4 regions of the Paenibacillus sp. FSL M7-0656 genome follow, and region 3 is predicted to be linked to each of the others. Evidence: a T-box and tRNA genes for the amino acid it is inferred to sense, from the RefSeq annotation. Region 3 holds a T-box; the other regions hold tRNA genes.
The links. The T-box of region 3 lies ahead of leuS (leucine--tRNA ligase). A T-box ahead of a tRNA ligase gene usually reads a tRNA of that ligase, here a tRNA-Leu.
Positions count from the first base shown of each region.

Region 1 (5,388 bases), 3.7 Mb from region 3:
GACACCGCAAGAGCTGGATATGTCGCAGTTTGAACATCATCTCTCCGTATAGTTGTAGTTAGTCGGCGAGTGGAGAAAGGTTTCAGGAACGCTTGTCCAGGATATTCGAGTATTTCGGATATAACCGCCGGATGCATTCCGGACAGATGTCATGGGTGAATTCGGCGTGGGTATGCTTCTCCAGATAACTCTCAACGGAGTTCCAGTGTTCCTCTTCGTCCTTGATTTGTTTGCAGACGGCGCAAATAGGCAGCAGTCCGCGCAATGTGCGCACTTCAGACAATGCCTTTTTTAATTGGTGTTCTGTCTTTCTTTGTTCGGTAATATCCATGTGTGCAATTAAAGCGAGATCGGTATCCAGAATTGAATTTGCATAAGATAGAGGGGTGAGTTCTACACGAAACCACCTCTTTTCGTTGTATACAGTATACACGCAGATGTCATATGTATGATTTCGATTAAAGGGTATTCCGCGTTCTTTCAAATTCTGTGCGACAAGTGCCATGTTAGCGTTCTTGCCTCGTTTTGCCCAGGCTTCCGTCAGATGCAGGTAATGTCTATGACTACTGTGTATATCCGGGTTTGGTGAGCATTGACCAAGTCCCTGTTGCCAGGCACGGTTACAACTTTGGATAATCCAATTGTCATCAACGATGATGAGCTGGTGACGTATGGACTGGAACGACAGCCTCTCCAGATCGGATGTAACATGTCTCATGGATGAGACCCTCCTTTGGCAGAAATCTTATCTCAGTTCATCTGGAATATCCAAAATATCAGCGACCAGGTGCCTGAATCGGGTTGCTTTGCGTGTGCCGTGAATGAGATTGGATAAACGATAGGGTGGGATGCCATGCTGTTCACAAAAGGTCTTCTGGTCCACTTGAAGTTCGGTTAGCCGTCGTTTGATGGCCCATCCGAACGGAGTAACTGGTTTTTTCTTGTTCAAAAGGGTTCACCCCTGGTTAGAATGTAGTATTCAGCCGCTCTTTCTTCATGTAGAATATATAGAAATGCGAGCTGTATGTTTTATTATATACGTAAATTCGTCATCTAACAATTAAAAAAGACGGAAAAAAGTGTATTTTGTGATTATAAATGGCGTAAATACGTAAATAAAACAAATAAAATGACAAAAAACACGTCGGCAAGGAGGTTGCCGCGTGTTTTTTAGTTTTTTTGAATGAAGGGGAGCAGGCATGAGGAGGAAGAGGATTAGGCCCTGTAGGCATGAAGTCCAGCTCCGAGCATATGGAAACTGGGGAAAAACGATTTCATGGACATCGAGGTTGGCTGTGCCAGTCCATCCGCAGCCGAGGCGCTGACGGTCTTCCATTCATTCTCCAGATCTGTGGCCAGGCGGACCATCAGATCCTTGGTTGTATCGTTGTTCAGGGGAATGACTTTGGAGGCTTCGGTTATGCAGGCATTCATGGCTGAATGCAGGTAACCAAGGACCGCCTCTTCGACCGGGATGTCGAGGTGGTGGTTAATCCAGGCATGAACAGTAGAGAGGCAGCCAACCGAATCGTATTTGGCAAAGATCTGTTCGAGCTGGCTGAATTCAATCCAGGGGTGCAGAGCTCGTGCAAGTCTGATCAATCGTTTACCCATGGCGGCAGCTTGTTCTCTGAGATCTCCAGGGGTTCGCTGAACATGGACAAGCTTGTCGATAAGAGCTATCCGCCATGTATCCTTGTGATCTGCTGCAGTATAGATACCTTTGATGGCCATACCTTCAAGACGAACGATGCTCGGATGCAACTGACAACGCATGAATGATTCGAGATCTTCAGCATTACGAATGGTACCCTCCCTGATATGGATATCCATGCCGAAGGAATGGGTGAACCCTCCAACCTGAATAGAGGAATCAAGCAGTTTGACATAATCGAGCAGCTTATTCCCACGGTTCACAATCATTCGCCTCCTGTGTTCGTTAAATGTCACTTAAAGTGACATTTATATTCCTTTTTGTTTGCTTTATGTTTAAAAATCCGAATTATATGATAGTTATCATCCCATAAATGTCCGCTTTTTGTCAATAGTATCCGTGAAAATTAATGGATTAAATCTGGAATTTAATATTTGTGTTATTTTATATAACTTATTGTGTTATTTATGTGGTGAAGTTCATGGAGGACTATATATAAATGAATCAAAAAGATCGGCTCTTACCGAAAAAGAGGGGATCAAATCTAATCATATGCAGTTCATGGGTAAAGATGACGAGATTATGCGATTTTTGATGAAAATGCCTAGCTGAAAAAGAAGTATTAAAAAATACTTTACTTTTAGTTCTGAACCCGGTATAATCAATTCTGTTGCCGATTATTTACGACATGCGGTCGTGGTGGAATGGCAGACACGCTATCTTGAGGGGGTAGTGGGCGTATGCCCGTGGAGGTTCGAGTCCTCTCGACCGCATCATATGAACGATTAAAAAGAAGCTTTCCATTAATGGGAAGCTTCTTTTTTTTGTCTTTTTCGAACAGTATGACATCAAAGTTGAGGAAAAAAGGCCACCCATTACCGGGGCAATGCTGCTCTACCTTCCGGCTACGGGTGGCCTGTGTATTATTTTTGAAGTAAGTTCTTGATATCTTCTTCAATCTTGTCCGGTGTTGTTTTGGGAGCATAACGTTTAATGACCTGTCCGTTCTGATCCACGAGGAATTTGGTGAAATTCCATTTGATTGCTTTGGAGCCGAGCAGGCCAGGAGCCTCTGTGCTAAGGTGTTGGAAAAGAGGGTGAGCGCTTGAGCCGTTCACATCAATTTTCTCAAACATGGGGAAACTCACGCCATAATTCATCTGACAGAACTCGGCAATATCGTCGGAAGATCCTTTTTCCTGTGCAAACTGGTTACTTGGGAAACCAAGCACTTCAAATGGAGCATCTTGAAACTTGTCTTGCAATTCTTGCAGACCTTTGAATTGAGGGGTAAGGCCGCATGAGCTTGCCGTATTCACAATCAGGAGCACTTTGTCACGGTAGTCGGACATTTCAACTTCTTGACCGCGAAGGGTATTCACTTTGTAATCGTAGACTGTCATCTAAATCGCCTCCATTTATTTACTCTTATATCTTCTATTATATTGGTTGCAATTAAATATTTCAAAACTAATATGGTGTTAAAAGAATCAAAACAGGCAAGTTGTGCAGAATACGTGAATGAATTGCGAAGTGATTTACGCCAGAGTGAGAATTAGATAGCCTTGAAGAGATAGATAGAGTATAACTTTGTTGTAAGCGTTATTATGGATAGGAATTGGCAAAAATCTGCCGATTTGGTGATCTGGGCGGACTTTACACCGACATGGCACGGGTGTATGATTCATAACGTAATTTCAATTTAAACTAAATTGTACTTGAAAAACGAAACAAACGATAATATCGCTCGATCTTACCTTAAGATATACGAACGATGTTTTAATCGCTGAGTTTCCATTCATTAATGAATGGGAAACGGGGGAACCAACGGAATGCGCTGTCCAGGACAGTGGGCATTCATGGGGTGAATTTTCCGGTGACAGCCGGAAATAGGGCGACTCTCGCGCCCGAATCCGTCAGCTAACCTCGTAAGCGTTAAAGGGAGAGGCAACAAGCCGTACGCTGGTTCATGGTGTTTTCGCCATGGGTTATTTAAGAAGCGTTCGGGAGGCCTTGGTCCCCCACGCTTCTTTTTTGTTGTCTTTTCACGCCAAGGGAGGAACGAATGATGGATACTGAGATGATCTTAGTGACTGCTCCAAATGAAGCAGGACGTAAATTTATCAAATTGCTGATGTACAAAAAAATGCCGTTTGCCGTTCTAACCAACAGTGCAGGGGAAGAGCGAAGACTCCGTAGAATCGGAGTAGAACATGTCATTCGCATGAATACGGCTGCAGCTCAAAAATGGTTTTTGCCGCAGGGCAGCGTAGGCAACGTGTTTATTTTCGAGAACAGCCTGAATCTGACCTGTCGTTATTTACAGATCTGCCGTTCATGGACATCGAAATCCCTGTGCGTCATTACGGAGCAGAGTCATCCTAAGGGCATCTATCGGGGCATGGGCGCAGACCGGATTGTATATTCGCTCAATGGGGAAGTTGGCTTTCTCCTCAATGGTTAATGCCATAGCTTGTGATTGCTCAGGTGTAAGGTGCCTGTTATAATTGAATGTATCGATAAACGGAAGTTTGAGGAGACTCATGCAGGATGGTGAGTCTTCTTTTTTATGCTTACAAGGAGGAATTGGCGTGCCGGATGTAGGTGGATTGAAATGGTTGTTTTTTGATGTTGGAGATACGCTGGTGGATGAATGGGAGCCGGTTGATGATATTATCGGACAGTTTGTCCGTGAAGCTTGTGCTTTGGGGTATCCGGTGACAATTGAGGCGGTACGCGAACTGTTCGCGAGCTGTTACCGAAAATATGAGCAATGGCCTATGAGAGTGGCAATTCGCACATTTGTTGAAGACGAGGGGCATCAAAAACAGATTCAGGACAAGCTGAAGTTTCAAAAAGATCTTGAACGTCCTTTTCCTTCAGCAGATTTTGTTCTTCAGCAGTTGTCACGGCATTATCGCATTGGCATTATTGCCAATCAGAGTCCTGGAACGGAAGAGAGACTGGAGAGTTACGGCTTGCGGAAGTATGTTGATGTTCTGGCATGTTCAGCTGAAGAAGGAGTGTCCAAGCCAGACCCTGAGTTGTACGCTGTAGCCTTGAAACAGGCCGGCTGTGAACCGGAGGAAGCCGTGATGATCGGCGATCGGATCGATAACGACATTATACCTGCTCGGAAGCTGGGCATGCGTACGATTCGAATTATGCAGGGTTACGGAAGATTCCAGCCAGAGCTATCGGATGACAAACGTGCGGATTGGACCGTTGATTCATTGGATCAACTCTTGCCGTTACTGATGCCAAATCAGGATTAGATGCAGATGGTTGTTTAATGGATTGCAACAATAAAGGCTGATCAACTTAGGTATAGCATACCGGAGTTGATCAGCCTTTTTAGTATTTAGCCAATTAAAATGAGATTAGAACAACCGGATCGTCTGAATGATCAGATATACATTCAGCACAACGATAATCGCGGCAATGACCCATGAGATGATTTTGAGCCACAATTTGTTGGCGAATGCACCCATGCTTTTTTTATCACTTGTGAACATCACCAGGGGAATTACAGCAAAGGGCAATTGAAGCGACAGCACGACCTGGCTCAAAATGAGCAGTTCTTCTGTGCCATGTTCTCCTGCAATGGCTGTCACAATTACCGCCGGGATGATGGCGATCAGACGTGTGACCAGTCTGCGCAGCCAAGCCGGAATTCGAATGTTCAGGAAACCTTCCATAACGATCTGTCCAGCGAGTGTACCTGTAAGGGTAGA
Region 1 is NZ_JBBOOT010000001.1:2,592,777-2,598,164, reverse strand. It holds gene urtE (urea ABC transporter ATP-binding subunit UrtE) at 1-52, shown strand, start outside; gene MHI01_RS11550 (hypothetical protein) at 83-718, opposite strand; gene MHI01_RS11545 (hypothetical protein) at 746-949, opposite strand; gene MHI01_RS11540 (urease accessory protein UreF) at 1,216-1,917, opposite strand; tRNA gene MHI01_RS11535 (tRNA-Leu) at 2,345-2,427, shown strand; gene MHI01_RS11530 (glutathione peroxidase) at 2,578-3,057, opposite strand; cyclic di-AMP (ydaO/yuaA leader) riboswitch at 3,429-3,604, shown strand; gene MHI01_RS11525 (hypothetical protein) at 3,723-4,118, shown strand; gene MHI01_RS11520 (HAD family hydrolase) at 4,246-4,929, shown strand; gene MHI01_RS11515 (Nramp family divalent metal transporter) at 5,035-5,388, opposite strand, start outside.
Region 1: it encodes a tRNA-Leu, which carries the amino acid that the T-box ahead of leuS (leucine--tRNA ligase) is inferred to sense. The anticodon was not compared.

Region 2 (5,388 bases), 4.4 Mb from region 3:
ATTGTCTTCCCATCCTGCCCCACCATGTCGCGCATGAAAAAGCAGCCCCGTCCCAGAACAGTCCATCCATGCTGCCAGTGACCGATGGAGATGCTTATCGCTCAAGTCATCATGCCTTTGCAGCACCCGTTATCCTGCTCGACGTAGGCCATGGCGGTATTGACGGTGGTACGTCAGCCCAAGGTGTGCTGGAAAAAGATATCAACCTCGCCATTAGCCAAAAGGTCTATCTCCTGCTTCGCAGCAAAGGTTATGCCGTTATCATCAATCGGCTTGGTGATTATGCACTTAGCGATGAGAACCGCTGGCTGAACAGCCGCTCCCGTCATACCAGAGATCTTGCCCAACGTAAAAGCCTTAGCGAAGAAGTAAGTACAGATATCGTGGTCAGCATTCATGCGAACTGGAGTCCCCGATCGAATGCACACGGCCCGGTGGTATTGCACCAGAAAGAAGGCAGGAGTTATTTGCTGGCCCAATCCATTCAGGACGCCATGAACGAGTTATACGAAACGGAGCACGGGGTCGTATGGGGCAAGCCCTTTTATATATTGAATTACGTGAAGCAACCTGCCGTCATCGTCGAAACCGGATTTTTGAGCAATGCGGCAGATCGAACCAGAATGAGTGACCCCACTGAGCAAAAACGAATCGCCCAGTCCATTGCCAATGGCATTATTTATTATCTGTCGGTAGTGTAGGAGCAGAATGCCATTGCCACACATCTCGAACCAGATCACCGATTCCTACAAATTGAACCTGATTTTGCAGACGGGAGACAGATTCACGAATTACTGCGGATGTGTTCATCCCTGAATGGCCGACATGACCAATGACAACACAGATATCCTTATCGATCGCACGCTGAGCAGCCAGATCCAGTTGCTTGCGAATGTGTTGCTTGGAGTTTTGATCATCCAGGAAAATGTCATTACCTACAGGTGGCATGTTTTTGGATACGGCCAGTTCCCCCACTACGGAGCGAAAGTTCGTACGGCTGTCTACAAAGAAGAGGCCCCGCTCTTTGCATACATCGAGCACAATGGACATGATGCGTTTGTCCGAAGTAATTTTGGAACCCATATGATTGTTCATGCCAATGGCGTGTGGCACATCATCAATCGCTTTCTCCACACGTTCCCGTACTTCTTCATCTGTTAGATTGGATGTGATTGCACCCGGGCCCAGCCATTCCGGTCGTCCTTTCTTGGGTTCCATGGGCATATGCACAATCACATCCATCCCCTTTTCATGTGCAGCTATCGCATCTTTCTTCGTTGTTGGCAAAAAAGGCATGACCGCTACCGTTAGTTTAACTGGCATCGCCAGGATCTCTGCCGTACCCTTCATGTCATTACCAACATCATCGATGATAATCGCTAACCGTTTGTGATTCGATGTGGATTCTGAAGCTGTCACTGTAGGCCCACCTGCCGATATGCCTGCGTAAAACACAATCAATAATGCCATGATAGTTGCAATGAATCGATAATTCTTTCTCTGTACCTTCATCATGATTCCCTCCCCGTAACTTCTGTGATCTCATTGTTTGATAATGAAGGGAGGAATATGTAAGCCAAAGCCTTCCTTAATGATAATATCCCCGCCATTGAAGACCTCTATCTCTAGTGAAGATCTCCATCATTCCAGTTTTCTCCTTAGCATTCAGACAATAACTGTCATTGAACAGTTGGAAAATAGAGATTAATTAGAAAAAATACTGTAATTTGTCAGGTTTTCAGTTTAGGAATTATTTAGTAGAATCAACAAATGAAAGAGGTTCTATGCTTCATTTCTATCCTATGATTTATGGAAGGAGGTTTTGAAAGGGTTTACATAAAATAAATGCCAGACAATCCGCTATTTTGTTTGTTATTCCTGGTTGCGGTTTCTCTATGTAACTTACTATTATCGAGGAGGATGAAAGTAGTGAAATTCAAACTAAAAAAGACGATTAATGTTCTTTTGGCCTGTTTAACAGCCCTGCCTTTGATGTTAACCCCGACAAATGTGTCAGCAGCCAGTGATGCCAACATTAATTTGTCCTCGGAAAAACAGCTGATCAAGGGCTTTGGGGGCATTAACCTTCCTGCCTGGATTGGTGATCTGACTCCCGCTCAACGTGAAACTGCTTTTGGTAATGACCAGAATCAATTAGGCTTCTCCATTCTCAGGATCTACGTTGATCCAGATTCTAATAACTGGTACCGTGAAGTTGCCACAGCCAAGCGGGCTATCGAAAAGGGTGCTATTGTATTTGCATCCCCATGGAATCCTCCAAGCAGCATGGTTGAAACGTTCAACCACAATGGTGACACAAATGCCAAACGTCTGAAATACGACAAATATGCCGCATATGCGCAACATCTGAACGACTTTGTAACCTACATGAAAAATAACGGCGTAGATCTGTATGCCATTTCTGTGCAAAATGAACCCGATTATGCTCATGACTGGACCTGGTGGACTCCACAAGAGATCCTTCGATTCATGAAAGAAAATGCCGGGTCCATTCAAGGTACCAAAGTCATGGCGCCTGAATCCTTCCAATACTTAAAGAACATATCCGACCCAATCCTGAATGATCCGCAGGCACTTGCCAACATGGACATTCTGGGAGCACATACGTATGGAACCCAGATTTCGAATTTTGCCTACCCTCTCTTTAAGCAAAAAGGAGCCGGTAAAGAACTGTGGATGACTGAGGTGTATGTTCCGAACAGTGACAACAACTCAGCAGACCGCTGGCCTGAAGCATTAGACGTTTCCTATCACATGCACAATGCCATGGTAGAAGGTGATTTCCAGGCCTACGTGTGGTGGTACATCCGCAGACAGTATGGTCCGATGAAAGAGGACGGTACCATAAGCAAACGCGGGTATAATATGGCTCATTTCTCTAAATTCGTGCGTCCAGGCTACCTGCGAGTCGATGCAACGAAAAATCCGGATACAAACACATTTGTCTCAGCCTATAAAGGTGATAACAAAGTCGTCGTCGTGGCGATTAACCGTGGAACTTCAGCCACAAGCCAAAAATTCGTTCTGCAGAATGGTAATGCCTCTACTGTGTCCTCATGGATTACGGACAGCAGTCGAAACCTGGCAAGCGGAACCCCGCTTACCGTATCCAATGGAGCCTTCACGGCACAGCTCCCGCCTCAGAGCGTAACAACGTTTGTTGCCAACGTTACTGGCGGAAATAGCGGCGGGAATACAGGCAGTGGCACTACGTATGAAGCCGAGACCGGAACGTCACTTACGGAAGCTGCCATTGAAACAATCTACCCCGGTTACACTGGCTCCGGGTATGTTAACTTCAATGCGATGACTGGTTCAGCCATTCAATGGAACGGCATTAATAACACGACAACAGGTACCAAAAACGTAAAGTTTCGTTATGCGCTGGAAAGCGGCACACGGAACCTCGACATTTTTGTGAACGGAACCAAAGTCATCAGCAACGAGCCCTTTCCGGCTACGGGAAGCTGGTCCACTTGGGTTGAAAAAACAATACAGGTCCCCATGAACACGGGGACCAATACATTGAAAGTGGTCACCACTGGATCGGAAGGACCAAATATTGACAGCGTTAATGTTACCGCAGCACAATAAACGTTCCGTATGGCTGATGGAAGACATTTGCTGTACGTGCAGCTAAGCACTAACCTCTTGAATACTCATCACTAAAGTTAGTGTTATATCAAAAAATGCAAAAAAAGACTCCTTAAGCGTTAGCTTAAGGAGTCTTTTTTTTAGATGCGGTCGAGAGGACTCGAACCTCCACGGGGGTTAGCCCACACGGACCTGAACCGTGCGCGTCTGCCAATTCCGCCACGACCGCATATTGTATCTCCGTCATCCATATCGGCGACAAGAAATAATATATCATGCGTAATCTATCATGTCAACACTGAAAATAATAACAATAAAGCCCGAATCAGACGTCCATGTCGATTCGGGCTTTACCTTTAACTGCTGCTAATAGTTTGGTTCATTAAAACGGAAGCATACTACAAATTACAGCTTGGAAGGCCAGTTGCCATACCATGCATAACCGCCTCTTCTTTCTTTATCAATATCACTTAATTTGTATTTAACTACCCCGTCACGACCAATGAAGATTGGTTTATCCGTTCCGATCTCATAGAAGCGTGCCCAAATTGGTGCAGCTTTGGAATCAGCGATAATTTTACTATCTCCATTAGCTCTTTCATACTTGTAACCCGTTATTTTCACTTTGTTAAACCAAGCCTCCGCTCCTTTAATGGATGCGGTAATTTTAGCGTTAGCAGGTCTGGTTTTCAAAAATTTAACAATCGTTACACTCTCTCCAGCTGTCAACGATGGCACTTCGTAGATTCTTGCGCTCGCTGGTTTAAGAGAGCTGGAATCATGTTGTTGTCCCCATGCTGTCAGCTTACCACCTGAAACGACCTGTGTATTCAGAATCGCCTCCACACCTTTGGCAACTGAATTTTTACTGCGGTTAGCAAGTGTGCTGTCGATAAATGAGAAATCACCTTTTCGTGCTGCTACTTCATCCAGCATGATCATTACATTAATCATGGCATCATCATTGTAAGTGATGTGCTTGTGGTATCCGGAGCTTTGGTAAACTTGTGGCCACCCGCCGTTTGAATACTGCATGTTGATCAAAAAGTTAATTCCTTTGATTGCAGCTGTGGAGTAACGCGGATCATTCGTCTTTTTAAATTCCTTCGCCAATCTTCTAATTTCTGAGTATGTAGCCTTGTTGTCTATCGTGGACTTTGCCCACTCTCCACTTGTCTGTTTATAATCTTTTCTCCAACCTCCATCCGGCAGCTGGTTCTTCAAAATATCAGAAATACTCGCTGTAGTACCCGACGCATCTGCAGCAGATACCGTCCCTACAGGGAGAACTGCCATTCCAACTACTGAGAACACCATCGTACATGCCAGGACAAAAGTAATTATTTTCTTCGCTTTCAAATGTAACACTCTCCTATGTTCGTTTTTATAAATCTTCCACTTCTACTTTACGTATGATATACGCCCCAAACCTCCTTTATTTGTATTTATCGCATAATAAAATCAATTTTCATCCAATATGTGGATTGGATAATCAGATAATATGCAAAAAATCGATTTTTGTCAATATATGCAACTTAATGAATATAATCTCTCTAATTCTACATAACGGGATAGTTCTTTTAACTCATGACAAACCTATTTATTTATCCAAATTCGTCTTAAACGAACCAATAATGACGTTTTTGTCATGAATGATACCCAAACTTGATCCCTTCTTTCATATAAAAACCTTAATTCCGCTAACATTGAGGTATTACGAAGGGTTTTAAATGGGTTTGACAATTACGCATTTATGCAATATAGTTTCAAATA
Region 2 is NZ_JBBOOT010000001.1:1,901,000-1,906,387, forward strand. It holds gene MHI01_RS08135 (N-acetylmuramoyl-L-alanine amidase family protein) at 1-701, shown strand, start outside; gene MHI01_RS08140 (divergent polysaccharide deacetylase family protein) at 676-1,515, opposite strand; gene MHI01_RS08145 (carbohydrate-binding protein) at 1,921-3,615, shown strand; tRNA gene MHI01_RS08150 (tRNA-Leu) at 3,761-3,844, opposite strand; gene pelA (pectate lyase) at 4,021-4,974, opposite strand.
Region 2: it encodes a tRNA-Leu, which carries the amino acid that the T-box ahead of leuS (leucine--tRNA ligase) is inferred to sense. The anticodon was not compared.

Region 3 (5,388 bases):
TATGGTCTGATGCCAAAGTGGTGGAAACTGTATGAGTTTGATTGCTGGAACAGTCGTCTCTTTGCCGGTTTCACGTGAAGTGTCTCCGTTTGGCTTCTTTTTGACGACAGGATCGGAAGATGTACTGCTTCACTACACCGAGTTAACACGGGATATTAAAATTGGTGAGACGCTTGAGGTATTTGTGTTCTTTGATACTGAAGATCGTCTGGCCGTAACGATGAAAAAGCCTTATCTCATGCTTGGCGAAATGGCACGACTGGTTGTGGCTGATGTTCACCTACGACTGGGCTGTTTCCTGGAAATGGGCCTTGGACGGCAATTGCTGCTTCCTATTCGTGAATTGCCTGAACTGGAAGAACTGCGTCCTCAAGTGGGGGATGAAGTCTTTGTCATCATGGAACATGACAAGCAGGGACGTCTGCGTGCCAAATTGGCCGGGGAACGTGAGCTTTCACCATTGTCTTTCCATGCGCCAACTTCATGGTTAAACGAGTGGGTTGAAGCGACGGTATACAAGCCACTGCAGATGGGTACTTTTGTACTTGTAGAGGGCGGTGTACTGGGCTTTGGCGCGATTGGTATGATTCATTCATCTGAACGTAGTCATATGCTGCGTCTTGGTGAGAAAGTGAAATGTCGGGTGACACTGGTACGTGAAGACGGACGTGTGAATCTGGCCATGACTCAACTCAAACAAGTTGGACGTAACGAAGATGCAGACAAGCTGCTCGCTTTCATGAAAGAACGCCCTATGGGTGGCATGCCATACTCGGATGCAACTCCGCCGGATATCATCAAGCAACGCTTTGGCATCAGTAAGTCTGCCTTCAAGCGTGCCTTGGGCAAATTGATGAAAGACGGATTGGTGGTCCAAAAGGAAAGCTGGACGTATCTGTCCGAATCTGCTCCTGCGGATCAAAGTGAAAACAAGTAATCTTCCTGATTAAATAGTTGTAATATGGAACTCGGATAAGGCAGGGATAGGCTGGGTAAACACCGGATGCCCCTGCTTTTTCTTTTGTTAACAGGATTGGAAAATGAAATTGAAAGTGCGGTGCCTGACATGTCTTACCGGAAATTTGCCTATGTGTATGATGAATTAATGGAAGATATGCCTTATCCGGACTGGATAAGGTTTGCAAGAACAGCATGGGAAAAGCATGGAATGCCCAAAAGTGTCGCTGAACTTGGCTGTGGAACGGGCTCCATTACGATCCCGCTCGTGAACTCCGGTTTCGAAGTTACAGGCATTGACCTCTCATCAGATATGCTGTCGGTTGCACGCAGCAAGATGGAGGCTACGCCTCAGGGTCATCGCTTGTATCGCGAGGGCAGTGTCCGTTGGGTGCAGCAGGATATGCGGGAATGGCGAGTTCCGGAACCTGTGGATTCGGTGATATCTTTCTGTGATTGCGTCAATTACCTGCTTGAACAAGAAGATGTCGTTCGTACTTTCCAGCGGACATACGAAATGCTGAAGCCTGGTGGAACGTTCCTGTTTGATGTGCATCATCCGAATACCCTTATTCGTTATGATGAGGAGCAGCCTTTTGTACTGGATGAGCGCTCCGTATCTTATATTTGGACTTGTGATCTGGACCAGGATCGCTGTGAGATTGAGCATCATCTCAGTATTTTTTCGCGTGTGGATGATGGTAATAAGGATATGTATCAGCGGTTTGAAGAAGTTCATGTCCAGCGTGCATATAATCCGGACTGGATGAAGCTGGAATTATCCAAGGCAGGTTTTAGAGACGTGAAGGTATATGCGGATTTTGAATGGAAAGAGGCCGGAGACAGCGCACAGCGCTTGTTCTACGTGGCTGTGAAGTAAGAGCGAATAATGAGAACTGTCCTTATGGTGCATAAGGGCAGTTTTTTGTTTGATTTTTTATGGAGAATGAATAGCAATAGTCTTAAATAGGATAAAGGAATGCAAGAAAAGACATAATCACGTGACAAAAAGTATTGCCAGTTAAAGTAAAGGAGGCGATAATAGTTGGATAGAAAGCGTTCTCTGAGAAGATAAATCAATTGTCAATGTGAGGTGTAGAAATGGAAAGTACATATAAAACAAGACTTACGTCAGAACAGTTGAATGCCATAATAGAGCAGCATTTCTCTGCAAGTATACAGGACTACAAGGAAATGGTGGATGGCTGGGCCAATCATGCATATCTCATTACACTGAGTGACGCACAGCGAGTGGTACTCAAAATTGCACCGTCAGCTTCGACAAATCTGATGCGCTGTGAACAGGATCTCATGATTTCCGAAGTTGAGGCACTACGCCTCATTACGGAGCTACAGGATGTTCCCGTACCCCAAGTGTTGGCTTATGATGATTCGTTAACTATGGCTTCAGCGCGCTATTTTATCATGGAGTACATGTCTGGAGTGCCCTATAATCAGGTCAAGGATCAATATTCTGCGGAAGAGCAGGAGGCCATTGAACACCAGCTCGGTCGGTACAATCGTCGAATTAATGAAATCAAGGGTGAGCAGTTTGGATATTTCTCGGAGCAAAAACAGCGATATTCCACATGGAAAGATGCATTTATGAATCTGATGGATGACATTCTTACCGACGGGGAAGAAGCCGGGATTACATTTTCGATCGATTACCCTGAATTGAGACGCCTGATTGAAGAAAAATCGGATGTGCTGGACGATGTCAAAGAACCTGTGCTTATCAGTTGGGATCTGTGGGATGGCAATGTACTAGTGGACGCGGGTCGAATCACAGCGATTATTGATTTTGAACGTTCACTGTGGGCAGATCCTCTGATGGAGCATTATTTCAGTCATTTTAACTATACGCCTGGTTTTGTGAAAGGGTATGGGCATGCGATTACGACTGAAAGTGAGCTGAAAAGAAGAAGTCTCTATGACTTGTACTTTGACCTGGTGCTGCGTATTGAGTGCGCTTATCGTCAATATGATAATCAGGAACATGTGGATTGGACCATTCATAATCTGGAGGAAGGCATTGAGCGTTTTCGGTTATCCTGAACAGCAACGAGTATTATTGAACGGTACGAACCGTGTGACTTAAAAGGGTCATTATAACGTGTAATATTGACTTTGCGCTTGCTTTTTTATATAATGGTCCCGATATTGTATACATATTTCGATGATAAGGATCAGTAGTAATTCCTGTACATAACAGAGAGCCGGCGGTTGGTGCAAGCCGGTTGACAGTGATTTGCGAACTCGCCTTGGAGAAATGCGGTGATTACACCATTCTGTTTAACCTGCTTGTATAAAGCTTGGGTTCAGGAATGGAAATCCGCATCGGTTAACCGCCGTTACAGGTCCAAAGGGAGTGGATGACGAAGCACGTTCGTCCGCTAACTAGGGTGGTACCACGGGAATTCAACCTCTCGTCCCTAGCGCTGCAAACGCTACGGGATGCTGAGGTTTTTTTGTTGCAATTAAAGCTAAAGTGAATAACCTGAAGGAGGAACAATAGATGAGTGAGAATAACCAGCCGAAACACGGCTATCAGCCACAAGTCATGGAAAAAAGTTGGCAGCAATACTGGGATGCAAATAAAACGTTTAAAACGGGTGAGGACCCTGCTAAACCGAAATTTTATGCACTGGATATGTTCCCTTATCCATCCGGTTCAGGTCTGCACGTAGGTCACCCGGAAGGATATACGGCAACGGATATCGTTTCCCGTTACAAACGTATGCGCGGTTACAACGTATTGCACCCAATGGGTTGGGATGCTTTCGGTCTGCCTGCTGAGCAACATGCACTGGATACAGGTGAACATCCACGGGATATTACATTCCGTAATATTGACAATTTCCGTCGCCAGATCAAATCGCTTGGTTTCTCCTATGACTGGGATCGTGAGATCAGCACAACGGACCCTGAATACTATAAATGGACGCAATGGATCTTTATTCAGCTGTACAACAAAGGTCTGGCTTATGTGGATGAAGTTGCAGTTAACTGGTGTGAAGCCCTTGGAACGGTACTTGCTAATGAAGAGGTTATTGATGGCAAGAGTGAACGCGGAGGACATCCGGTTGTACGCAAACCGATGCGTCAATGGGTTCTGAGAATTACCGAGTATGCAGAGCGTCTGTTGGAAGACCTGGAAGAGTTGGATTGGTCTGAAAGCATCAAGGATATGCAGCGCAACTGGATCGGTAAATCGACAGGGGCGGAAGTTGTATTTGCCATTGAGGGTCGCGAGGAAGTTATCAAGGTGTTCACTACCCGTGCGGACACATTGTTCGGTGCGAGCTTTGCAGTACTGGCTCCGGAACATGAGTTGGTAGAAGCAATTACAACCGATGACCAACGTGAAGCTATTCAGGCTTATCAGGAGCAGGCTTCTCGTAAGAGTGATCTGGAACGTACAGATTTGGCCAAAGATAAAACAGGTGTATTCACTGGCGCTTATGCAATCAACCCTGTTAATGGTGCAAAACTGCCGATCTGGATTGCTGATTACGTTCTTGCAGGTTACGGTACAGGTGCGGTTATGGCAGTTCCGGGTCATGATGCACGCGACTGGGAATTTGCGAAGCAGTTCGGTCTGGATATCATCGAGGTTATTCAAGGTGGAGACGTTACACAAGAGGCATTTTCAGGTGATGGCGCGCATGTGAATTCCGATTTCTTGAACGGACTGAACAATGAAGAAGCGGTTGCCAAGATGATTGATTGGTTGGAAGAGAACGGTAAAGGACAAGGAAAAGTAACCTATCGTCTGCGCGATTGGCTGTTCAGCCGTCAGCGTTACTGGGGTGAGCCAATCCCGATTCTGCATCTGGAAGACGGAACGATGAAGACCGTACCTGAGGATCAACTTCCACTGCTACTGCCTGATATCGACCAGATCAAACCTTCGGGTACAGGAGAATCACCACTGGCGAATGTTACGGAGTGGGTGAATACGATAGATCCGGAAACGGGAATGAAGGCACGTCGCGAGACCAATACCATGCCACAATGGGCGGGTAGCTGCTGGTATTACCTGCGCTTTATCGATCCGCACAATGACAAGGAACTGATCTCCAAGGAGAAACAGCAGCAGTGGCTGCCAGTTGATCTGTACATTGGCGGAGCAGAGCACGCAGTACTTCACTTGCTGTACGCTCGTTTCTGGCACAAAGTGCTGTATGATCTGGGTGTTGTGGAGACTAAAGAGCCTTTCCACAAACTGGTGAACCAAGGTATGATCCTGGGTACCAATAATGAGAAAATGAGTAAATCACGTGGTAATGTCATTAATCCGGATGAAATCGTCAATGAATTCGGTGCAGATACATTGCGTCTGTACGAGATGTTCATGGGACCATTGGAAGCGACAAAACCGTGGAATGCAAACGGGGTTGAAGGCATGCACCGCTTCCTGTCACGTGT
Region 3 is NZ_JBBOOT010000001.1:6,326,157-6,331,544, forward strand. It holds gene rsfS (ribosome silencing factor) at 1-35, shown strand, start outside; gene MHI01_RS27705 (CvfB family protein) at 32-937, shown strand; gene MHI01_RS27710 (class I SAM-dependent DNA methyltransferase) at 1,067-1,837, shown strand; gene MHI01_RS27715 (phosphotransferase family protein) at 2,059-3,015, shown strand; T-box leader at 3,128-3,397, shown strand; gene leuS (leucine--tRNA ligase) at 3,476-5,388, shown strand, end outside.

Region 4 (5,388 bases), 190 kb from region 3:
AATTCAATCGGATCCCCAACATGAATATCATTGGGATAAGCCAGAGAGGTGGGAATCCAGGCGCTTCCTTCTTCCGGTGTGCTTTTTTCTTCTCCTTCTACAAACTGCAGCCGGTCGACGGGAAAAGGTCCGCTTGGCGCATCCATCATGAATAAGTCAACATTAGGGATCTCTTCTCCAGCGTGAGACATACTAGACAGATAGCGGTACCGCATTAAATCCGAAACAATGACGCCTTTCTGCTTCTCCCACCAATTGTGTACCTGGATCGGATCATGGATGCCGTTCTCCATCCGCAATATTTGATGGGCGCCATGGGACTGATCATGCATACTCTCATACATACGATTTGTGTTGTTAAGAACCGACACAGCCGTTGAAAGGAGCAGGGCTGCCAGCATGATGATGATTGCAATGAAGCTGTTTTGAACTTTTTTATGCTTCAGGTTCGTCCAACATAGTTTCCATGCTGCATACATCCCTACCCCTCCTTACCTGACATAAAAATGAATATTTGGTTTTCTCTTGCTTTCAATTCATCCGGGGAATATTTGCCCAGTTCCAATATCCCTTCGATGTTTCCGTCTTTGACCAAAACTAACCGATCCGCCCTGCATGCAGCTTTTATATCATGCGTCACCATAACGATCGATTGAGCATTCTGGTTCATTTCGGTCAAAAGATCCAAAATAACTGCACCTTGCTCCTGACTTAATGCCCCTGTTGGCTCATCCGCAAAAATCACTTCTGGGGAATTGATCAAGGCTCTGGCAATAGCTGCTCTCTGCTGTTGGCCTCCAGATACTTGGGATGGCAGGCGCTCTGCTTGAGCCCCGATCCCTATCCTATTCAACAGGTCTAATGCTTGTTTATTCACATCCTTTTTGCTGCGGCCAGCCACGTACCCCGGGAAAGCAACATTTTCAAGCAATGTGAAATCAGGAATCAAATTAATCGATTGATACACATAGCCGATTTTGTTGGACCTGAAATCCGTAATTTCCTTTTCTGAATATTCATCAATTCGTTCTCCTTTGAAAATCACTTCTCCGGAAGTGATTCCATCTAGGCCGCTGAGGAGGTATAATAACGTAGATTTACCCGAGCCCGAACTGCCCATAATAACCGTAAAGTCACCTTTGTATACTTCAAGATTAATACTTTTAGCTGCGAGAAACTGTTCATTTCCCGAGGTGTAGACTTTGCATAAATCAACCGTCTTGATTAAAGTTTCTTTCTTGGAATTTTGTGTTATCAAAAGGACGCCCCCTAAAATTAATCTTATTTTTCTTCCTGATATTCGCCTGAATTCTGTTTGATCTCAAGATTGCCGGTGTCGGAGATAAGTTCTACCAATGGGCCTCCCTCACCGATATAACCATCCTGATAATTCGGCAGTGTCACCTTAATGGTTCCAGAATCCGCAAACAATTTGGTGCGCAGTGCTTGGGGAGCTTCAGCTGTTTGGATGAGAATATCTCCCGTATCAGATGTAGCACGGATATTTTGACTTATGTTAACAAAAGAAGCAGTGATTGCTCCCGTATTTGTTTCTGCGTTTATTACCCCTTCTTTTATATCCATCTTTATAGAACCCGTGTCGCTTATCACCCGATATTCGCTCGCCAAGACGGAGCCTACATAAATATTTCCTGTGTCAGTCACAACCTGCAGCTGGTTTAACTGGGTTTCAGGAATCCCTATCGTGAGTTTAAGGTTCGTATAGATATCAAAGAAACGGAATTTGCTGTCCTGAACAACTTCAATTCTGGTTTGTCCCTGATCCTGAGTGATATCCAGCCGGTAATCCTTCAGCGACTGCTTTGTTGTCTTTCCCTCCAAATTTGCCTTGATTTCATGTCCCTTAATTGGCACCACATCTACCGTCCCTGTTTCTGTATGGATAAGGACGTTTGTTGTCTGGTCCATCCGAACATTTTGTTCAGTAGAAATCTCACCCAAATTGAATGGCGACTTTCCTAACATATACAGCACTACATTTCCAATTACTCCGATAACGATCAGTAGAAGAGCAAGTCTGGTTAAGTTCCGGAATCTATTTTTCAATATAGTTCACATCCTTTTTATGACTTTCAAATTATATTTCAGATACCTGATAACAAGATTGTAATAAATTCGGGTAAATTTTAATGCTCCAATGACTATCAAAATTCCTCCACCGACCAAGACAAGCATAAGAAAAATATCATTGAAGAAAAACGCGACCGACTGATTCTGAATAATGAATAAGATCGGCGAAATGATTAAGAAAATTGCAAAGCCGAATCCCCCGGCAATGATAACTAAAGAAGCGACAAATGGCAGCATAACGATAATTAAGTTGAACAATCCTAAACTCACTGTTGCCAAAACCGCTTTAGTTACGCTTAAGAGCGTAGGCGATTTATCCGCCTTTGCAATTTGAGACTGGGCAAGTACTTCACGAGCAACCAATCGGGGATTTCCCAGCTTGGAGATCACCTCTGCTTCAGACCGTCCGCTTAATTTGGCAAACTCAAAATGTTCCCTGAATTCAGCCATAATATCAGTAAATTCCTCAGGAGGAAGCAGCTTCAGATACTGTGCCAATTCATTTAGATAGGCTTCTTTATTCAATCCGATCCCTCCCCAATCATTTCCTGCACTCCTACGGCAAAAGCGTTCCATTCTTCAATCATTTTGTTCATAACTTTCCTTCCCTCATCGGTAATCTTATAGTATTTGCGGGGAGGTCCCTCATCCGATTCGGATAAATAGGTTGAAAATAATCCTTCCGAAGCCAGTCTTCTTAACAACGGATAGATGGTTCCCTCCGCTATTTCAAATTTTTGCGATATCTGTTCAACTAACTCATATCCGTAACGGTCCTTTTTTGATGTTAAAACAAGAACACAAAGCTCCAACACACCCTTCTTGAATTGAACATTCATAATTTTTCACCACGCTTTATTTAGTACTGAGCAATAAACAGTAGCTGTTAATACAAATATTACCACCTACTACCGTTTATTGCAAGGTACCTGTCAATATTTTTCCCTTTGACTCCATTTTCTGGGTATATTTTTGGACAGCGGAAACAATGCCGTATATCGTAAAATCATTACCCTATGAGCCTGTGAGGTACGACAAGTGAAACTATCAAAACTCCTTAATGAAGACCGAACAATCCTGAAATTTTGGCAATGAAGACAGCCATCATAGCGACCAGGACTTGCGAATGCACGAAAGATATCAAACGATCTTGCTTAATCTTCATGGAGTGTCCAGAAAGGACATCAGCAAGTTCATCGGATGTTCACTTTCCACCGTCTACAATTACATAAACGCCTATCGCAGAGAGGGAATCCACGGTCTGCGACTCGAACCACCTATTGGACGTCGGCCTTTTCTGACCGCCGAACAAGAGCAATGCGTTTATCTTCCGCCAGATACTTGAAGGCCGCATCCGCAAGTCTATCTGCCGTTGACCAAGCGCTCGGATACTTCCGAATAAAGCCGTGCCGCGTATAGTCGCTCTGCGTCTGCTCGGCTAACCCCTCAGCACGCTTATAATCGAGGAACCGCGCTACGCCGCTTCCCACGATTATCTACACTAACTTTCGTAATTCTCACCACAACAAAAAACACCCCTTCCGCAATTTACGGTGGAGTGCTTCGAGTGTGTTTGCGCGAATCCTGTGTACCTGCAAATGCTTCATTACAAGTACACAGAACCCAACGATAATTATCGTCCATTTAACACTGTCTATCGGGAATAAACCTAGTTATGCCGAGGACCGGGATCGAACCGGTACGGTAGTCACCTACCGCAGGATTTTAAGTCCTGTGCGTCTGCCAATTCCGCCACCCCGGCAGGATTATGTATTTCTTGGCGACAAGAAATATCTTACCATGAACTAATTAACTTTGCAACACTTTTATTAAAAATAATAAAAAAAATGAAACAGGCACTGCAAGCGTCAGCTCACAGTGCCTAGAAAGTCCGAGTTGCGGTCCCGGACTTCCGGTAAACCAATCTATATTAAGGGAGGTGTGAGATAAGAATACCTCCCCAACATTAAAGAAACCTAAAATCAGCCTTAAATTAAACTAAAAAAGTAAAATAGGTCGAACACGAGCCGCTTCTTCCTCACTGCACTCCACGATAACCAAGATATGGTCCTTTAACAGCCAATCTTCGTAATACCGCGCATCCTCCTCCGAGATCCCCGCTTCAGTCAGTGTAAGCACCAAATCATCGGTCTCACTCCCAATCTCATTACCAGCGAGTCTACGCACTGCATTTCCGATCGACATCGTCTGATCCATTCGCTTCCCCAGACCAGCCAATATGCCTTTCAGAGCGCCAAAGGCACCATCTGTTCCGGCACCCTTCAAAGGTTTGGGCAGCCCCGTCTTTTCGCTCACCAGCTCCAGATTAAGCTGCTCCTTCGCCACCGCTCCCAAATATTTATCCTTGATGCCTTCCTCTTTGACCTTATTCAGCATAATTATAGCCTCGTTCTCGGTACGGGCCAGCCCAATAATCAATTGTGTCATTCCGTTCCCCTCCTTTTACCCTAATATAACCCCGTAATCCCCATTCAAAAACGGATCATCCACAGCTAAGACAAATCACCTAGAAGATTGTTGATTTCTCTTCTGGAAATCTATACCTAGTTCTGATAGACTAGATAAAGAAGACAAATTAACCATTGAAAACATTGACATATGGATTTAACATCTCATAATCAGGAGCAATGACTTATGAAAAAAGAGGTAGAAATTGCCATCCGGCGCAAGCAACAGATCATGGTTCGTAATACAAGCGGTCAGACGGTAACCGGATTTCCCGAGCGTACCGCTGATACATCCATTCTTTCCTTACGTACGGTCCACGGCAGTCTGTGGATACCGTTTGATGAGGTGGAACATGTTACGCGTCTGTTAAGCATCCGGTCTCATCATTTAAGCGGAATGCAACTCGTTTAGTCGGCTCTGTAATCCTAGAAACTCCAGTTCCCGTATAGATACGTTAACTAGATCTATTTATGCCAGCACTTTACACCAAAAAACCAGACGCATGCACGTCTGGTTTTTCTCTTCTACTTATCCTGTACCACGCTGCCACTGACCTCACAACAAAGGCCTTACAATCCTTATTTCTGCCCAACCATATCCTGTTGTTACTTCACTACAAACTTCACTCGTGTTCCATCCGGATATGTACTTAACTGATTCCCTACCCATGAACCTGCACCACGATTATCCTTCGGGGTAATGTACTGGATATCTGCACCTGTTCCTCCCTCAGCACACATCGCCATGGGCCACTCGTCACGATCCTTACCTTTTTTGACCGGAACACCCTTAAGTGATAGATCCCGATTGCCTTCCGCTCCATTACGA
Region 4 is NZ_JBBOOT010000001.1:6,512,883-6,518,270, reverse strand. It holds gene MHI01_RS28570 (FtsX-like permease family protein) at 1-479, opposite strand, end outside; gene MHI01_RS28565 (ABC transporter ATP-binding protein) at 482-1,258, opposite strand; gene MHI01_RS28560 (DUF4097 family beta strand repeat-containing protein) at 1,282-2,067, opposite strand; gene MHI01_RS28555 (HAAS signaling domain-containing protein) at 2,074-2,616, opposite strand; gene MHI01_RS28550 (PadR family transcriptional regulator) at 2,613-2,930, opposite strand; gene MHI01_RS31075 (helix-turn-helix domain-containing protein) at 3,218-3,436, shown strand; tRNA gene MHI01_RS28545 (tRNA-Leu) at 3,768-3,853, opposite strand; gene MHI01_RS28540 (general stress protein) at 4,090-4,539, opposite strand; gene MHI01_RS28535 (hypothetical protein) at 4,747-4,971, shown strand; gene MHI01_RS28530 (NucA/NucB deoxyribonuclease domain-containing protein) at 5,166-5,388, opposite strand, start outside.
Region 4: it encodes a tRNA-Leu, which carries the amino acid that the T-box ahead of leuS (leucine--tRNA ligase) is inferred to sense. The anticodon was not compared.